DNA from 4 places in the Streptomyces sp. NPDC004435 genome. Region 1 is predicted to be linked to each of the others. Evidence: riboswitches for the same ligand, from Rfam matches in the RefSeq annotation. Region 1 holds a riboswitch; each other region holds the start of a gene.
The links. Region 1 has a riboswitch for cyclic di-AMP ahead of ACFYT9_RS24295 (peptidoglycan DD-metalloendopeptidase family protein). Riboswitches for the same ligand answer to the same signal wherever they lie in the genome.

Region 1 (3,837 bases):
CGGGTCCACCCCGGTGAGGAGTGGCTGCACGTCCTCGAAGGGCAGGTGCGGCTCGCGCTCGGCGAGACCGTGCACCTGCTCGATCCGGGGGACAGCGCGCACTTCGACTCGCTCACCCCGCACCGGATCGGCGCGGCCGGCCGCGCCGGCGCGGAGGTCCTGTTCGTCCACACGCTCCTCCAGAGCCCCGCCGCCGAGCTGTGCCTGGGCGGCGGCGCCCCGCACCCCCGCTGAGCCCCGAAGGGTTGACCGACATGTCCGACAAGTCAGCGAATTCCGCCCCGGTCACCGGCGAAGAGCGCGGTGAGGGCAAGTTCCCCAAGGGGCTTGTGCTCCGCCTCTTCGCGTACCTGATCGCCGGTCACCTCTTCGCCGGCTTCCTCTACCTGCTCTTCATGCTCGGCGGGCAGAACCAGTAGCCGGATCCCGGGACGGCGGCTTCCTCACGCCTCCGTGAGGAACCGCTCCCGCAGCCGCTCGCGGGTCTCGGGCGCCAGCTTCAGGCCGTCCGCGAGGTAGGTGTCCACCGAGCCCCAGGTCGCGTCGATCGTCTCGAACGCGGCCCGCAGGTACTCCACCCGCGCGTCGAAGAGCGGGCTGAGCAGCTCCATCACCTCGGGCGCCATCGCGTCCCGGGCGGTGGAGCTGCGGCGCACCTTGTAGCGGCGGTGCGGGGCGTCCGACTTCACGTAGTCGGCCTCGATCGCCTCGCGCTCCACGCCCAGGGCGAGCAGGGTGATGGCGATCGAGAGCCCGGCGCGGTCCTTGCCGGCCGCGCAGTGCATCAGGGCCGGGACGGAGTCCTCGGCGAGGGAGTGCAGGACCCGGCTGTGCTCGGCGGTCCGCTCCACGATCATCCGGCGGTACGAGACCGTCATCCGCTCCGCGGCCTTGCCGTCGCCCAGCAGGCCCCGCAGCGTGTCGAGGTCGCCCTCGCGGACCATCCGCCAGAACTCCTTGCCGTCGGCCGGGTCGCTCAGGGGTATGTTCACGTTCCGTACGCCCGGGAGCTCGACGTCCGGCCCCTCCACCTTCGCGTCGGCCTCGTTGCGGAAGTCGAAGATCGTGTGCAGGCCGAGGCCGTCGAGGAAGGCCGCGTCGGACTCGGTGGCGTCGGCCAGGTGGCCGCTGCGGAAGAGGGCGCCGGGGCGGACGGCGCGCCCGTCCGTCGTCGGCAGGCCGCCCACGTCCCGGAAGTTGCGGACCTCCGCGAGCTCGGGCTCGCCGGGTTCGAGGGGCTGGACCTGCGGCAACTGCTGCGTCACGGATGCTCCTGGGGGTGAGGTGTTCACGGGACCGGACGAGATCGGTTCCCCCCGCAATCATCCAGGGGCGCGGGTCGCGGCGCACCCCCCTGGTCGGTAATGGGCGATCTGTCCGTATTGAAATGCCTTGGGGTAACGCGCCCTGGTTGAGGGGGAGATGGAATTCCGCGCGTGAGCAGCGTCATAAAGGTGACGGATCGTGGCCGACGGCCCGCGCCAATCACCCGCCCTGAAAAGGGAATCGAGGGACCGTCATCGACGGAGGGTGACCGGAATTCCGGGCCCGAAGATCGCCCCGGAATGCCCGTCGAATACGGCGGCTTGTTCGCGCCGACCCCGCTCGTCTAGCGTCGCCGTCAATCCGGTCGGACCGCCGAATCCTGCCACCGTCCGGAATTCGACCCCATCCCATCGCGTGGCAGGAGCGGGGGACCCAAGGAAGTACGCCGGTCCCGCGACGCAGGACGGCTCGGGGTGAAGCCGCGTGACACACGCGGCCGGACATCTCCAGTCCGAACCCGACAGCTCACCTCGCAGGCGCCGGAGAGGAATTCGCCATGCCCGCGAACGGTAAGCACCGCCGCCAGAAGTCCACCTTCCTCACCCGTGGCCTCGTGGCCGCCGGCACCGGCGGCGCCGTCGTCGCCCTGCCGCTGATCGGCGCCACCGGAGCCCACGCCGCCGAGCAGGCCGCCCCGGCCGCCGTCTCCGCCGGCGTCGTGAGCGCCGCCGCCCACGTCCAGGCCGCCCCTGCGGCCAAGGCTGCCGCCCCGAAGACGTACTCCGTCGTCGCCGGCGACTACCTGTCCAAGATCGCCGCCGAGCAGAACGTGGCCGGCGGCTGGCAGAAGCTCTACTCCGACAACCGCCAGGTCGTCGGCGAGAACCCCTCGCTCATCCTCCCGGGCATGAAGCTCACCCTCGGTGCCAAGAACACCGCCAAGGCCGCCGCCCCGAAGCCCGCCGCCGCCAAGGTCGCCCCGAAGGCCGCCGAGGCCGCCCCGAAGGCCGAGCGCAAGGCCGCCCCGAAGGCCGCCGCCGGCGAGCAGACCCGCGCCTCGCGCTCCGCCGAGCGCGCCGCCGCCCCGGCCGCCGCCGAGCCGGCCGCCTCCTCCGGCTGGGTCGCCCCGGTCTCCGGCGGCGTCTCCACCCCGTACCGCGCCTCCGGCTCCATGTGGTCCTCCGGCTACCACACCGGTGCCGACTTCATCGCCTCCTCCGGCACCACCGTCCGCGCCGTCGGCGCCGGCACGGTCGTCTCCGCCGGCTGGAGCGGCGCCTACGGCAACGAGGTCGTCATCCAGCACGCCGACGGCAACTACTCGCAGTACGCCCACCTCTCCTCCCTCTCCGTCTCCTCCGGCCAGTCGGTGAGCGGCGGCCAGCAGATCGGCCTCTCCGGCTCCACCGGCAACTCCACCGGCCCGCACCTGCACTTCGAGATCCGCACCTCGCCGAGCTACGGCGCGGACATCGACCCGCTGGCCTACCTGCGCCAGCACGGCGTGTCGATCTGACCCGTCCGGCTCCACGGCCACACGAAGGCCCGGCACCTCTCGGTGCCGGGCCTTCGCCCTATTCCGGCTTGGCAAATTCTTTATCGGTGGCATATATCACCCGCCGTCAACCCCTCCTTACGGTCGCGTAGGTCACATCCGAACCGGAAGGATGTGCTGCCGTGGCAGACGATTCGAGAGAAACAGACAAGAACGCGTTCGGGTCATTCGGGTCGTACGCGGCGATCGGTGACAGCTTCACGGAGGGCGTCGGCGACCCCGGACCCGACGGCGGCTACGTCGGCTGGGCCGACCGCTTCGCGGTGCTCCTCGCCGACCAGCTGCCGGACCACGAGGACTTCCGCTACGCCAACCTGGCCGTCCGCGGACGCCTCCTCGACCAGATCGTGGCCGAGCAGGTCCCCCGGGCGAAGGAGCTCGCCCCCGACCTGGTGACCTTCTGCGCGGGCGGCAACGACATCATCCGGCCCGGCACCGACCCCGACGACGTCGCGGAGCGCTTCGAGCGGGCCGTCCGGGACCTCACCTCCGCCGTCGGCACCGTGATGGTCACCACCGGCTTCGACACCCGTGACGTGCCCGTCCTCAAGCACCTGCGCGGCAAGATCGCCACGTACACGGCCCACGTCCGCGCCATCGCCGACCGCTACGACTGCCCGGTCCTCGACCTGTGGTCGCTCCGCTCCGTCCAGGACCGGCGCGCCTGGGACGACGACCGGCTGCACCTCTCGCCCGAGGGGCACACCAGGGTCGCGCTGCGCGCCGCCCAGGTCCTCGGCCTGCCGGTCCCGGCCGACCCCGACCAGGCGTGGCCCCCGCTGCCCGCCCGGGGCCCGCTGGAGGTCCGCCGGGACGACATCCACTGGGCGCGCGAGTACCTGGTGCCGTGGATCGGACGGCGGCTGCGCGGCGAGAGCTCCGGCGACCACGTCGAGGCCAAGCGCCCCGACCTCATGCCCCTGTAGCTCCCGGACGGCCGGCGGGGATCCGCTCCAGGACCCCGCCGGCGAACACGTCGTACAGCGGCAGCGTCTCCAGGTGGACGTAGCCGATGT
Region 2 (3,837 bases), on a different contig from region 1:
TACGGCGGCCTCCAGATGACGCAGGAGGCGTGGGAGCGGCACGGCGGACTCGCCTACGCCCCCAGCCCCGACCTCGCCAGCCGCGCGCAGCAGATCACCGTGGCCGACAAGGCGCTCTCCTCCGGCAGCACCGACTGGGCCACCTGCGCCCCCATCGCCGGGCTCACCGACGACGGCAGGGCGACCGGCGTGCAGCCGGGCCCGGCCGTCCAGCAGGAGAACGAGGGCGGCCTGGCCCCCGAGTCGAACTGGACCGGCGGCACGGACACCGCCGCGAGCGCCGACGCGGGCGAGAAGGCGGAGAAGCCCGCCGCACCCGCCGCGAAGACCACGGCGCCCGCCGAGCGGGCCGAGGAGGCGGAGCAGGCCGCCGGCGAGGCGGAGACCGCCCCGGCCACGCCCACGAAGCCCGCGGCCCCGAAGACGCCCGCCGCGCCCACCACGCCGGCCTCCGAGGGAACCGCCACGCCGCCGTCGACGACCGCCCCGGACGCCTCCACGGGCACGCCGGACGCCTCCACGGGCGCCCCCGGCACCACCGCGCCCGGCACGCCGGTCACGCCTCCGGACGGCTCGGAGGCCCCCGAGACCCCCGTCGCGCCCGAGGGGTCCACCACCCCGGAGACCCCCGGTACGGACGGGGCTGACGAGTCGTCGGCCACGCCCGGGACGGGCAAGCACCGGGGCGAGGCCGCCCCGGAGGAAACCGACAAGACGGACACTGAGCAGGAATCCGGGCGACATGCCGCAGCTGCGGACAAGGTCACCTCAATCCCCGTCAACTCGGACGCAAGCGACGCCTACACCGTGCGGCCGGGTGACAGCCTGTCGGAGATTGCGCAGGAGAACGATCTCGCCGGCGGCTGGGACGCCCTCTATGACGCCAACCGCCATACGGTCGGCACCGATCCGGATCTCATCCTCCCTGGTCAGAGCCTTGAGCTGGTGACTCCTTCCGCAGAGAAGTGAGGTCGTTTCAGGGCTGTATGTCCGATTTTGGGAAAGTGAGACATGGGTCTCTTCGCCCCAACTGGCGTGTCACGTCCGCAAACTTTGCTTCCGTCAGCTCTCACCTGGGCAAACGAGGTCTGACGGAGTGCAAGTAAGGGCGTTTTGTCCGTCGTAAGGCCCTTTGAACTTCGAGCAGGTGTATGTCTACGGTCATCACCGCTCGCCACCGCGGGCCCCGTCGACCGAAACGCCGAGTCCTGCCGTCGGCCGCCGGGAATTGTCGTCGCGAAAGCGCCGCAGGCAGGAGTGGGGGACCCAAGGTTCGTGCCGGTCCCGGCCGTCGACCACGACGGCCGGACGACCGGCTAGGGGTGAAGCCGCGCGCTAGGACGCGTGGCCGGGCGAACTCTTCAAGCCCGAACCCGACAGCTCACCTCACAGGCGTCGGTGAAGAGGAAACTCCATGCTGTTCTCCGGCACGGGCAAGCGCCGTCGTCCCTCCAAGGCCACTCGCGTCGTCGCCCTCGTCGGCGTCACCGGTGCGGCCGTCGCCGCCCCGCTGATGGCCGCCGGCACCGCCTCGGCCGCCACCGCCTCCGAGTGGGACCGCGTCGCCCAGTGCGAGTCCGGTGGCAACTGGTCCATCAACACCGGCAACGGCTACTACGGCGGCCTCCAGTTCTCGGCCTCCACCTGGGCCGCGTACGGCGGCACCGCCTACGCCCCCACCGCCAACCAGGCCAGCAAGTCGCAGCAGATCGCCGTCGCTGAGAAGGTCCTCGCGGGCCAGGGCAAGGGCGCGTGGCCGAGCTGCGGCGTGGGCCTCTCCTCCGCCTCCTACGACGGCGGCTCCGCCGAGGCTGCCCCGCAGCAGAGCACCCAGCAGCAGAGCGCCCCGCAGCAGAGCACCCAGCAGAGCGCCCCCAAGCGCTCCGCCGAGCAGCCGACCACCCGCAGCGAGCAGCGCCAGGCCCCGAAGGCCCAGCCCGCGCCGCAGGCCGCCGCCAAGAAGACCGTCACCACCCCGACCGGCAAGAAGGTCAAGAAGGGCGACGGCGAGTACAAGGTCGTGGCCGGCGACACCCTCAGCAAGATCGCCGACGCCCGTGGCGTCGAGGGCGGCTGGGCGAAGCTCTTCGAGCTCAACAAGGACGTCGTCGAGGACGCCGACCTGATCTACCCGGGCCAGCAGCTCCACCTGAAGTGAGGCCCCCGGCACCGGTGAGTCCGGCGGCTTTCCGGTGCCCGACGACCCTCCCGCGGTGACCACCCCGGTCCCGAGCCCCTTCCCCCGTGGCTCGGGACCGGGGTTCTGCCGTTACTGTCCAGTAGATCCCGGGTCTTTCGTCCCCCCATGCATGCTCTTGGGCCCTTTTTCGTCCCAGGGGACGGGCGGTCGGCGGGCGGGAGCGCCGGAGCCGGTTAGGCTCTTGTCGCAAGGCGAACGAGACCTTGCGACCCATGCGTCACACCTAGCGTCACATCCCAGAAGGAGATGCTCGTGCCGTCCATCGACGTCGTCGTAGCCCGGGAAATCCTGGACTCCCGAGGCAACCCCACGGTCGAGGTCGAGGTCGGCCTCGACGACGGCAGCACCGGTCGTGCTGCCGTGCCGTCCGGTGCCTCCACCGGTGCGTTCGAGGCCCTGGAGCTCCGCGACGGTGACCAGAACCGCTACCTCGGCAAGGGTGTCGAGAAGGCCGTCCTCGCCGTCATCGAGCAGATCGGCCCGGAGCTCGTCGGCTACGACGCCACCGAGCAGCGCCTGATCGACCAGGCCATGTTCGACCTGGACGCCACCCCGGACAAGTCCTCGCTCGGCGCCAACGCCATCCTCGGCGTCTCCCTCGCCGTCGCGCACGCCGCCTCCGAGGCCAGCGACCTCCCCCTCTTCCGCTACCTCGGCGGCCCGAACGCGCACCTGCTGCCCGTTCCGATGATGAACATCCTCAACGGTGGGTCGCACGCCGACTCCAACGTCGACATCCAGGAGTTCATGATCGCCCCGATCGGCGCGGAGTCCTTCTCCGAGGCCCTGCGCTGGGGCACCGAGGTCTACCACACCCTCAAGTCCGTCCTGAAGACCAAGGGCCTCTCCACCGGCCTCGGCGACGAGGGCGGCTTCGCCCCGAACCTCGGCTCCAACCGTGAGGCGCTCGACCTCATCCTGGAGGCCATCAAGCAGGCCGGCTACGTGCCCGGCAAGGACGTCGCCCTCGCCCTGGACGTCGCCGCCTCCGAGTTCTACAAGGACGGCAAGTACCTCTTCGAGGGCAAGGAGCGCTCCGCCGCCGAGATGACGGAGTACTACGAGGAGCTCGTCTCCGCGTACCCGCTCGTCTCCATCGAGGACCCGCTCTTCGAGGACGACTGGGCCGGCTGGAACGTCATCACCGAGCGCCTCGGCGACAAGGTCCAGCTCGTCGGCGACGACCTCTTCGTCACCAACCCCGAGCGCCTCGCCCGCGGCATCGAGGAGAAGTCCGCCAACGCCCTCCTGGTGAAGGTCAACCAGATCGGCTCGCTGACCGAGACCCTCGACGCCGTCGAGCTCGCCCAGCGCAGCGGCTTCAAGTGCATGATGTCCCACCGCTCCGGCGAGACCGAGGACGTCACCATCGCCGACCTCGCCGTCGCCACCAACTGCGGCCAGATCAAGACCGGCGCCCCGGCCCGCTCCGAGCGCGTCGCCAAGTACAACCAGCTGCTGCGCATCGAGGAGATCCTCGACGACGCCGCCGTGTACGCCGGCCGCAGCGCCTTCCCGCGCTTCAAGGGCTGATCGCGGGGGCGACCAGCCCCGGCACCGTAGTTCCGTCCGTCCCCGCACCCGGTCCCGTACCGTGTGCGGGGACGCACGTTTGAGGGACACCGGACATCAGGGGA
Region 3 (3,837 bases), on a different contig from region 1:
GACGGACACCGCCGAGCCCCTGACCAGCATGGATTTCCACCCGCAGCCGCAGGCCGGCGCGGCCAGGCCGTGGGCCTTCCCCGCCCCCGAGCGCGGCGCGCTCGACAACGGTCTCACCGTGCTCCGCTGCCACCGCCCCGGCCAGCAGGTCGTCGCCGTCGAGATCTTCGTCGACGCCCCGCTGGACGCCGAGCCGGAGGGTCTGGACGGCGTCGCCACCATCATGGCCCGCGCCCTCTCCGAGGGGACCACCGAGCGCGGCGCCGAGGAGTTCGCGGCCGAACTGGAGCGCTGCGGCGCCACCCTGGACGCGCACGCGGACCACCCCGGCGTCCGGGTCTCCCTGGAAGTCCCGGTCTCCCGGCTCCCGAAGGCCCTCGGGCTCGTCTCCGAGGCGCTGACCTCCCCGGCCTTCGACCCCGACGAGGTCAAGCGCCTGGTGGCCAACCGGCTCGACGAGATCCCGCACGAGGCGGCCAACCCGAGCCGCCGCGCGGCCAAGCAGCTCTACAAGGAGCTCTTCCCGGCCACCGCGCGGATGTCCCGGCCGCGCCAGGGCACCAAGGAGACGGTGGAGGCCATCGACGCCGCCGCCGTCCGCGCCTTCTACGACGGGCACGTGCGGCCCGCCGCCGCCACCGCGGTCGTCGTCGGCGACCTGACCGGCGTGGACCTGGACAAGGTCCTCGCAGAGACCCTCGGCGGCTGGACCGGCAAGCCGGCCGCGCCGCGCCCGATGCCGCCGATCACCGCCGACGACACCGGACGGGTCGTCATCGTCGACCGCCCCGGTGCGGTCCAGACGCAGCTGCTCATCGGCCGGATCGGCCCGGACCGCCACGACGCCGTCTGGGCCGCGCAGGTCCTCGGTGTCTACTGCCTGGGCGGCACCCTGACCTCCCGTCTGGACGCGGTGCTGCGCGAGGAGAAGGGATACACGTACGGCGTGCGCGCCTTCGGGCAGGTGCTCCGCTCGGACGGCGAGGGCCACGGTGCCTCGCTGCTGGCCATCAGCGGCTCGATCGACACCCCCAACACCGGCCCGGCCCTCGACGACCTGTGGAAGGTGCTCCGCACGCTGGCCGAGGGCGGTCTGACCGACGCCGAGCGCGACGTCGCCGTGCAGAACCTGGTGGGCGTGGCGCCGCTCAAGTACGAGACGGCCGCCTCGGTCGCGGCGACCCTCTCCGACCAGGTCGAGCAGCACCTGCCGGACGACTACCAGGCCCGGTTGTACGCGCGGCTCGCCGAGACGGGCACGGTCGAGGCCACTGCCGCCGCCGGCAGCGCCTTCCCTGTGGACCGCCTGGTGACGGTCCTGGTGGGCGACGCCTCCGAGATCGAGGAGCCCGTGCGGGCCCTCGGCATCGGTGAGGTGTCCGTGGTGAGCTGACGCCTCGTCGGCCCGGCGGAGGTCTCCGATGTGATGAAGCGTCGGAGACCTCCGCTTTGTCCGTTATGGCGCCAAGGGTGATCGTTTGCCCTGTGGCGTGTCTTACAAATCAGCGAGACCGTTTGGTGATTGACATCCCTCCGGCCTAGCGTCGTCCCGGCTGTCCGACCGACGCACGCGCCGCACCCGCGGCACCGGGCAGCCATCGCCGAGTCCCCGTCAGGCGCGAGCCTGGGGAGCCGGGGACCCACACAGTCCCTGGGGTGAATCGGACGCCTTCGCCGCGCGGAGGGGCCCGTAGGAGACCTTCCTGCTCCGAACCCGTCAGCTAACCCGGTAGGCGAGAAGGAAGGAAAGGAACCGTCTTGGCGTTCACCCGTGCCACCGGGAAACATCGTGGTGCGAGCCGACTGGCTCGCCGCAGCGCCGGCATCGCCGGCGTGGCCGCCCTCGCCACCACCGGTGTCGTCGGCACCCTCGCCTCTCCGGCGCTCGCCGCCGACACGGACGACCGTTCCCCCGAGGACACCGGCCTCACCCGGGTGATCGCCGACGAGTCCATCGCCGACCAGCTCAGCGCCCAGGCCGCCGCCCAGGAGCTGGAGGTCGCCGAGGCCGATGCCCGCGCCAAGGCGCGCGCCGAGGCGAAGCGCCAGGCCGAGGCCCGCGCCCAGGAGATCCGCGAGGCCAAGGAGCGCGCCGCCCGTGAGGCCGAGCGCCGTCGGCTCGCCTCCTTCAACCTCCCGGTCGCCGGCTCGTACGTCTCCACCGGTTACAAGACCGGCGGCTCCCTCTGGTCCTCCGGCAGCCACTCCGGCGTCGACTTCCACGCCGCCTACGGCAGCTCGGTCGTCTCCGTCGGCTCCGGCACCGTCGTCGAGGCCGGCTGGGGCGGCGCGTACGGCAACAACATCGTGATCCGGATGAACGACGGCACCTACACCCAGTACGGCCACCTGTCGTCCATCGGTGTCTACGTCGGCCAGTCCGTCGAGCCCGGCCAGCAGATAGGCATCTCGGGCTCGACCGGCAACTCGACCGGCCCGCACCTCCACTTCGAGGCCCGTGCCACCGCCGAGTACGGCTCCGACCTCAACCCCGTCGCGTACCTCCGCGCCCGCGGCGTCAGCCTCTGACCCGTCACCCCGCGTCGAAACGGCCCCGGCTCACACGAGCCGGGGCCTTTTCGTGTCTCCTCGCCCGATACGGGCGCTGCCGCGGAGCGGGCGAATTCCGAGGGGGCATCGGAATTTCCGGCGCACTGCAATAGAGTCGCGTGAGAAGCGCCGCTCGAATTCGGTGCGCGCGGAGCGAAAGCGGAGGTCGGACATGCGGGTTCCCGCGCAATCGGTATGCACGGCGATCCGGGACGACATCGTCTCGGGGGTCTTCGGGCGCGGCAGCCGGCTCACCGAGGAGCAGCTGGCCCGCCGCTACGGAGTCTCCCGCGTCCCGGTCCGCGAGGCGCTGCGCACCCTGGAGTCCGAGGGCTTCGTGGTCAGCCGGCGCCATGCGGGCGCCCAGGTCGCCGAGCCCACCGAGCAGGAGGCCGCCGACCTCCTCGACGTACGGGCGCTGCTCGAACCGCTCGGCGCCGCCCGGGCCGCCCAGCGGCGCACCGACGCCCACCTCAAGGTGCTGCGCGGCCTGGTCAGGCTGGGGCAGGAGAGGGCCCGCCGGGGGCAGGGCGAGGACCTGCGGGCGCTTGGCGCCTGGTTCCACGAGACGCTCGCGCAGGCGTCGGGGAGCCCCGCGCTCTCCGCCCTCCTCACCCAGCTGCGCCACAAGATCGCCTGGATGTACGTGGTGGACCAGCCGGACCGGCCGGTGGAGGCGTGGGCCGAGCACGGGGCGATCGTCGACGCCGTCGCGCGCGGGGACGCCGAACGGGCCCGCGCGCTGACCGCCCTGCACGCCGAGCACACGCTCCCGCTGCACCGGCTGAAAAGGCCCGAGCGGGGCCACGTGAGGGTTTCGCAACATGCCGTCAACACGGCGAGCGTCCGGAATTAACACGGGCGCCGTATACAAAGAATAGCAATCCCGGAGTGCATTTCGTGCTGCCCGGAAACCGAATTGCCGAGACCCGGGATGCCGGGATTCATCCTTCCCGTAAATGCCGAACGGCCGTGTCGCCCGGGAATTCCGGGGACACGGCCGTCCGGGAGGAGAAGGAATCGACCCGCTGGGTCAGACCGTCTCGGGAAGCTCCTCGAGACCCTCGGCGACGAGCTTGGCGAGGCGCTCCAGCGCGGCCTCGGCGCCCTCGGCGTCCGAAGCGAGCACGATCTCCTCGCCGCCCTGCGCGCCCAGGCCGAGCACCGCGAGCATGGAGGCGGCGTTCACCGGGTTGCCGTCGGCCTTGGCGATGGTCACCGGGACACCGGAGGCCGTGGCGGCACGGACGAAGATGGAGGCGGGGCGGGCGTGCAGGCCCTCGGCCC
Region 4 (3,837 bases), on a different contig from region 1:
CATCAACGGTGCCGGAACCGCGCGCGCCGCCCTCACCGCGGCCACCAACCCGGCCGCCGCGTACCGCGGATGCCGGTGGCCGGCCATCCACAGCAGATCCACCACCCGGACCGGGTCAAGCTCCCCGACCAGGCGACAGGCCCAACCCACCGCCTCACACACCTGCCGCGTCACCGAGAACGCCACCGCGGAACGCTCGTCGACGCGGTCCACCCGACATGACGGCCCGTCGTCGCCGACCAGTACAACCCCGGGAGGTGGCGCTGCCTCGGTACGACGGAAAGTCACGCACCGGCGGCACGTCGTCGCACCCGATCCTCACCGCATCCCTCAACGGTCGCCGGACCTCTGCCCCGCCCTCCACCCAGGCCACATCGACGCCCGCCACCTCCAGCAAGGCCTCATCGGAATGCGCACGCGTCCTGTCCATGGAACGACCATCACGGGTCTGGTGAGACCTGCCAGGTCAGACTCAATCCACCCTGAAAGGTAAGAACTGGGCATGGCCAACTACACGCGCCGCGCGCGGAGCGTAGTGCGGCGCTCCCGTTGCGTTCCCGAGCTTTCGCGCGATCCAGCCATGATCCTCAAGACTGTGCAGGTCGGGGCCACCAGCACCTAGCAAGCACCGAATCCCGCAACATCGGCCTCGGCTCGGGCTCGGGCTCGGGGAAGTACGACATCTCGATGACGGGCCCCAACCGCTTCCTGCGCCGCTTCATCGGCGACGCCTCCAAGGCCGGCCGGGCGATCGAGGTGGCGGCCCGCTTCGCGGTCGAGCCGGGTTCCGGGAAGACCGCCGTCCGGTTCAGGCTGACCAACACCTCCGGCGGCCCGGTCACCTTCACCATCCGCTCCAACGCCTACCACACGGACGCCCGTGGACCTGCACCGTCACCGCCGGATCCTCGCGCGAGGACTGGTTCGACGCGGTGGCGTACGCGGACGGCTGGTACGACTTCACGGTCCTGGCGGACGTCGACGGCACCTGGTCCCGCCGGCACACCGGCACTCCGGTACACCGACACACCGGCCACATCGAGACCGGCGCGCCCAGCGTGACCGGCTGACGGTCTCTCGCACGCTCACCGTCCGGCCAGGGCCGCGCGCCGGATCGTGGCGTCGACGAGCGCGAGCGCGTCCTCCGCGCTGCGGCCCGGCGCGCGGTTCCAGGGGCCGATGAGTCCGTGCCACCCCTGGGACCGCAGTTCGGTCATGATCCAGGCGCCGGCCTCGTTCATGGTGGACGCGCTGCCGTGACCCAGCCGGTGGGCGGCGAGCATGGCGCCGCAGAGGCACCGGGCGCCGCGTGCGTCGCGCAGCTTGTACGGGGTGTTCTGCCAGCCCCACTCCGTCAGCACCCGGCGCGCGTACGCCAGGTGGACGGACGGGCGCACGTCACGGCGGCCGATCCGCCGCCAGGCGTGCAGCCGGTCCGGGAGTGCGGCCCCGATCCGGCCGGGCAGCGGCCGCTCGGCGGGCGGGGCCGGCGGCAGCGCGCCGAGCGCGTCGGCGACGAGGCGGTCGACGGGGACCGAGAGGAGCCGCCGCCATGCCTCCGGGTCTGGAGCCGGCCGGGCGGGGAGCGGCGCGAGCAGGCGCTCCCAGGCGGCGCTCTCGTAGAGCCGGGCCGCCTCGCGATCGAGGGCGTCGGGGTCGAGGGCGTCGGAGCCGAGCGGCTGCGCGGAGGTGGGCGCCGTGCGGGGCGGGGCGGTACGCGATGAGACAGGAAGCGACATTCCTCCATCATTGATGCCGAATGTCTGATTTGCGACTTATGCGCGAAGTCTCGCGTGTCGCCCACCACTCCCTCTCGGGTGCATTACGCCGCACTATTCCATGAACGGAATAAGGCGCCCTATTCGGGCATTGCACACCCAGTGACGCGACTCACTTTCCGGGTGCCGCAAGCGGGTCCGCACCCCTCACGAGCCGCACGGGGCAAGGGATTCCGGACCGCCCTCCCGCACGGTCGATCTTGAATTCCGCCTCGTCGATCTTTACCCTTCCTTTTCCCTCGCATTCCCGTCTTGTTCCCCACCGTATTTCTCGCCTACGGTCACCTCCATTCGAGCGGATCGCCGAATCCTGCCACCGCCCGAAAGACCTCCCATTTCACCCGACGGCAGGAGCGGGGGACCCACCACACCGCCGGTCCGGCCAGCCGGAGCGGCTCGGGGTGAAGCCGCGTGCGCGCGGCCGGACACCTCCCGTCCGAACCCGACAGCTCACCTCGCAGGCGCCGGAGAGGAAACCGTCATGGCCGCTCACGGCAAGCACCGCCGCCCCCGACGCCGTCCCGTCTCCCGAGGTCTCGCCTTCGCGGGCACCGGCGGAGTCGCTCTGGCCCTGCCCCTGGTCGTGCCCGCCACGGCCGGCGCCGAGCCCGCCGCGCAGGCGGCCGCCCCGGCCGCCTCCGTCGCCGCCCCGGCCGTGCGGGCCGCCGCGGCCGCGCAGGCTCCCGCCGCGCCCGCCGCCACCCGCGCGTACACCGTCGTGAAGGGCGACTCGCTTTCCCTGATCGCCCACCGAAAGGGAATTCAGGGCGGCTGGAAGTCGCTTTACCAGGCGAACAAGACTGCGGTGGGTGACAATCCGTCACTCATTCACCCGGGCCTCGAACTGACGATTCGTCGGGATTCCGCGAAGGCCGCCCCCGCGGCCGAGAAGCCGGTCCGCGAGAGCGCCGCCAAGACCGCCTCGAAGTCCGACGCCAAGCCCGCCTCCGCCGGTTCGGCCGAACGGGCGAGCCGTTCCTCCGCCCGCGCGGCGGCCCCGGCCGTTCAGACCAAGGCCCAGCCGGCCGCCGCCAAGGCCGCGCCCGCCGCCGCCACCCGGTACGCCGACAACCTCGACGGCTGGATCCGCGAGTCGCTGGACGTCATGGCCGGCTACGGCATCCCCGGCTCGTACGACGGCATCCTCCGCAACGTCATGCGCGAGTCCTCCGGCAACCCCCGTGCCGTCAACCTCTGGGACTCGAACGCCGCCAAGGGCACCCCCTCCAAGGGCCTGCTCCAGGTCATCGACCCGACCTTCGCGGCCTACCACGTGCCGGGCACCTCGCTCGACCCGTACGACCCCGTCGCCAACATCACCGCCGCCTGCAACTACGCGGCCGACCGCTACGGCTCCATCGACAACGTCAACGGCCCCTACTGATCCATCCCGCCGCTATTGATCCACCCCGCCGTCACCGATCCACCCCGCCGCCCACCGTCCTGAAGCGGCCGGTGAACCAGGCGGTCGCCAGCGCCGCCACCTCCTCCAGGGCCCCGGGCTCCTCGAAGAGGTGGCCTGCGCCCAGCACGACCTCGACGCGGCTCTCGCAGCGCAGCAGCGCCTCGGCCCGCCGGTTGAGGTCCAGGACCGGTTCGTCGGCCCCGCCGACGATCAGCAGGGTCGGCGCCCGGACGGCGGCCAGGCGCTCCTCCGCGAGGTCGGGCCGACCGCCCCGGGACACCACGGCGGCCACCTCGTCCTCCGGCGCGGCCGCCGCCCACAGGGCCGCCGCCGCGCCCGTGCTCGCACCGAAGTAGCCCCGCGGCAGTGCCTCCGTCTCCGGCCACCCGGCCGCCCAGGCGGAGGCCTGGGCCAGTCGCCCGGCGAGGAGCGGGGTGTCGAAGACCCGCGCCCTGTCGGCCGCCTCGGCCTCGGTGAGCAGGTCGAAGAGGAGCGTCCCGAGCCCGGCCCGGTTCAGGGCGGCGGCCACCGCGCGGTTCCGGGGACTGTGCCGCCCGCTGCCGCTGCCGTGCGCGAAGAGGACCAGCCCGGCGGCCCCGTCGGGCAGCGCCAGGTCGCCCGGCAGCTCCGGGCCCCCGCCCGGGATCCGTACGG

Region 2: it holds a riboswitch for cyclic di-AMP, as region 1 does, so the genes downstream of both, ACFYT9_RS36875 (transglycosylase family protein) here and ACFYT9_RS24295 (peptidoglycan DD-metalloendopeptidase family protein) in region 1, are expected to answer to the same signal.
Region 3: it holds a riboswitch for cyclic di-AMP, as region 1 does, so the genes downstream of both, ACFYT9_RS12710 (M23 family metallopeptidase) here and ACFYT9_RS24295 (peptidoglycan DD-metalloendopeptidase family protein) in region 1, are expected to answer to the same signal.
Region 4: it holds a riboswitch for cyclic di-AMP, as region 1 does, so the genes downstream of both, ACFYT9_RS06630 (transglycosylase SLT domain-containing protein) here and ACFYT9_RS24295 (peptidoglycan DD-metalloendopeptidase family protein) in region 1, are expected to answer to the same signal.

The regions. Positions count from the first base shown of each region.
Region 1 covers NZ_JBIAMB010000013.1:211,096-214,932, forward strand. Annotated here, with positions in the region: gene ACFYT9_RS24280 (helix-turn-helix domain-containing protein) at 1-234, shown strand, start outside; gene ACFYT9_RS24285 (DUF6126 family protein) at 255-419, shown strand; gene ACFYT9_RS24290 (tyrosine-protein phosphatase) at 444-1,265, opposite strand; cyclic di-AMP (ydaO/yuaA leader) riboswitch at 1,655-1,818, shown strand; gene ACFYT9_RS24295 (peptidoglycan DD-metalloendopeptidase family protein) at 1,823-2,782, shown strand; gene ACFYT9_RS24300 (SGNH/GDSL hydrolase family protein) at 2,944-3,747, shown strand; gene ACFYT9_RS24305 (STM4011 family radical SAM protein) at 3,734-3,837, opposite strand, start outside.
Region 2 covers NZ_JBIAMB010000031.1:11,388-15,224, forward strand. Annotated here, with positions in the region: gene ACFYT9_RS36870 (transglycosylase family protein) at 1-969, shown strand, start outside; cyclic di-AMP (ydaO/yuaA leader) riboswitch at 1,234-1,410, shown strand; gene ACFYT9_RS36875 (transglycosylase family protein) at 1,415-2,158, shown strand; gene eno (phosphopyruvate hydratase) at 2,447-3,733, shown strand.
Region 3 covers NZ_JBIAMB010000006.1:122,430-126,266, forward strand. Annotated here, with positions in the region: gene ACFYT9_RS12700 (M16 family metallopeptidase) at 1-2, shown strand, start outside; gene ACFYT9_RS12705 (M16 family metallopeptidase) at 29-1,393, shown strand; cyclic di-AMP (ydaO/yuaA leader) riboswitch at 1,590-1,750, shown strand; gene ACFYT9_RS12710 (M23 family metallopeptidase) at 1,759-2,529, shown strand; gene ACFYT9_RS12715 (GntR family transcriptional regulator) at 2,723-3,406, shown strand; gene ACFYT9_RS12720 (HPr family phosphocarrier protein) at 3,584-3,837, opposite strand, start outside.
Region 4 covers NZ_JBIAMB010000003.1:232,333-236,169, forward strand. Annotated here, with positions in the region: gene ACFYT9_RS06620 (phospholipase domain-containing protein) at 633-1,070, shown strand; gene ACFYT9_RS06625 (hypothetical protein) at 1,086-1,739, opposite strand; cyclic di-AMP (ydaO/yuaA leader) riboswitch at 2,070-2,255, shown strand; gene ACFYT9_RS06630 (transglycosylase SLT domain-containing protein) at 2,260-3,162, shown strand; gene ACFYT9_RS06635 (phosphoribosyltransferase family protein) at 3,194-3,837, opposite strand, start outside.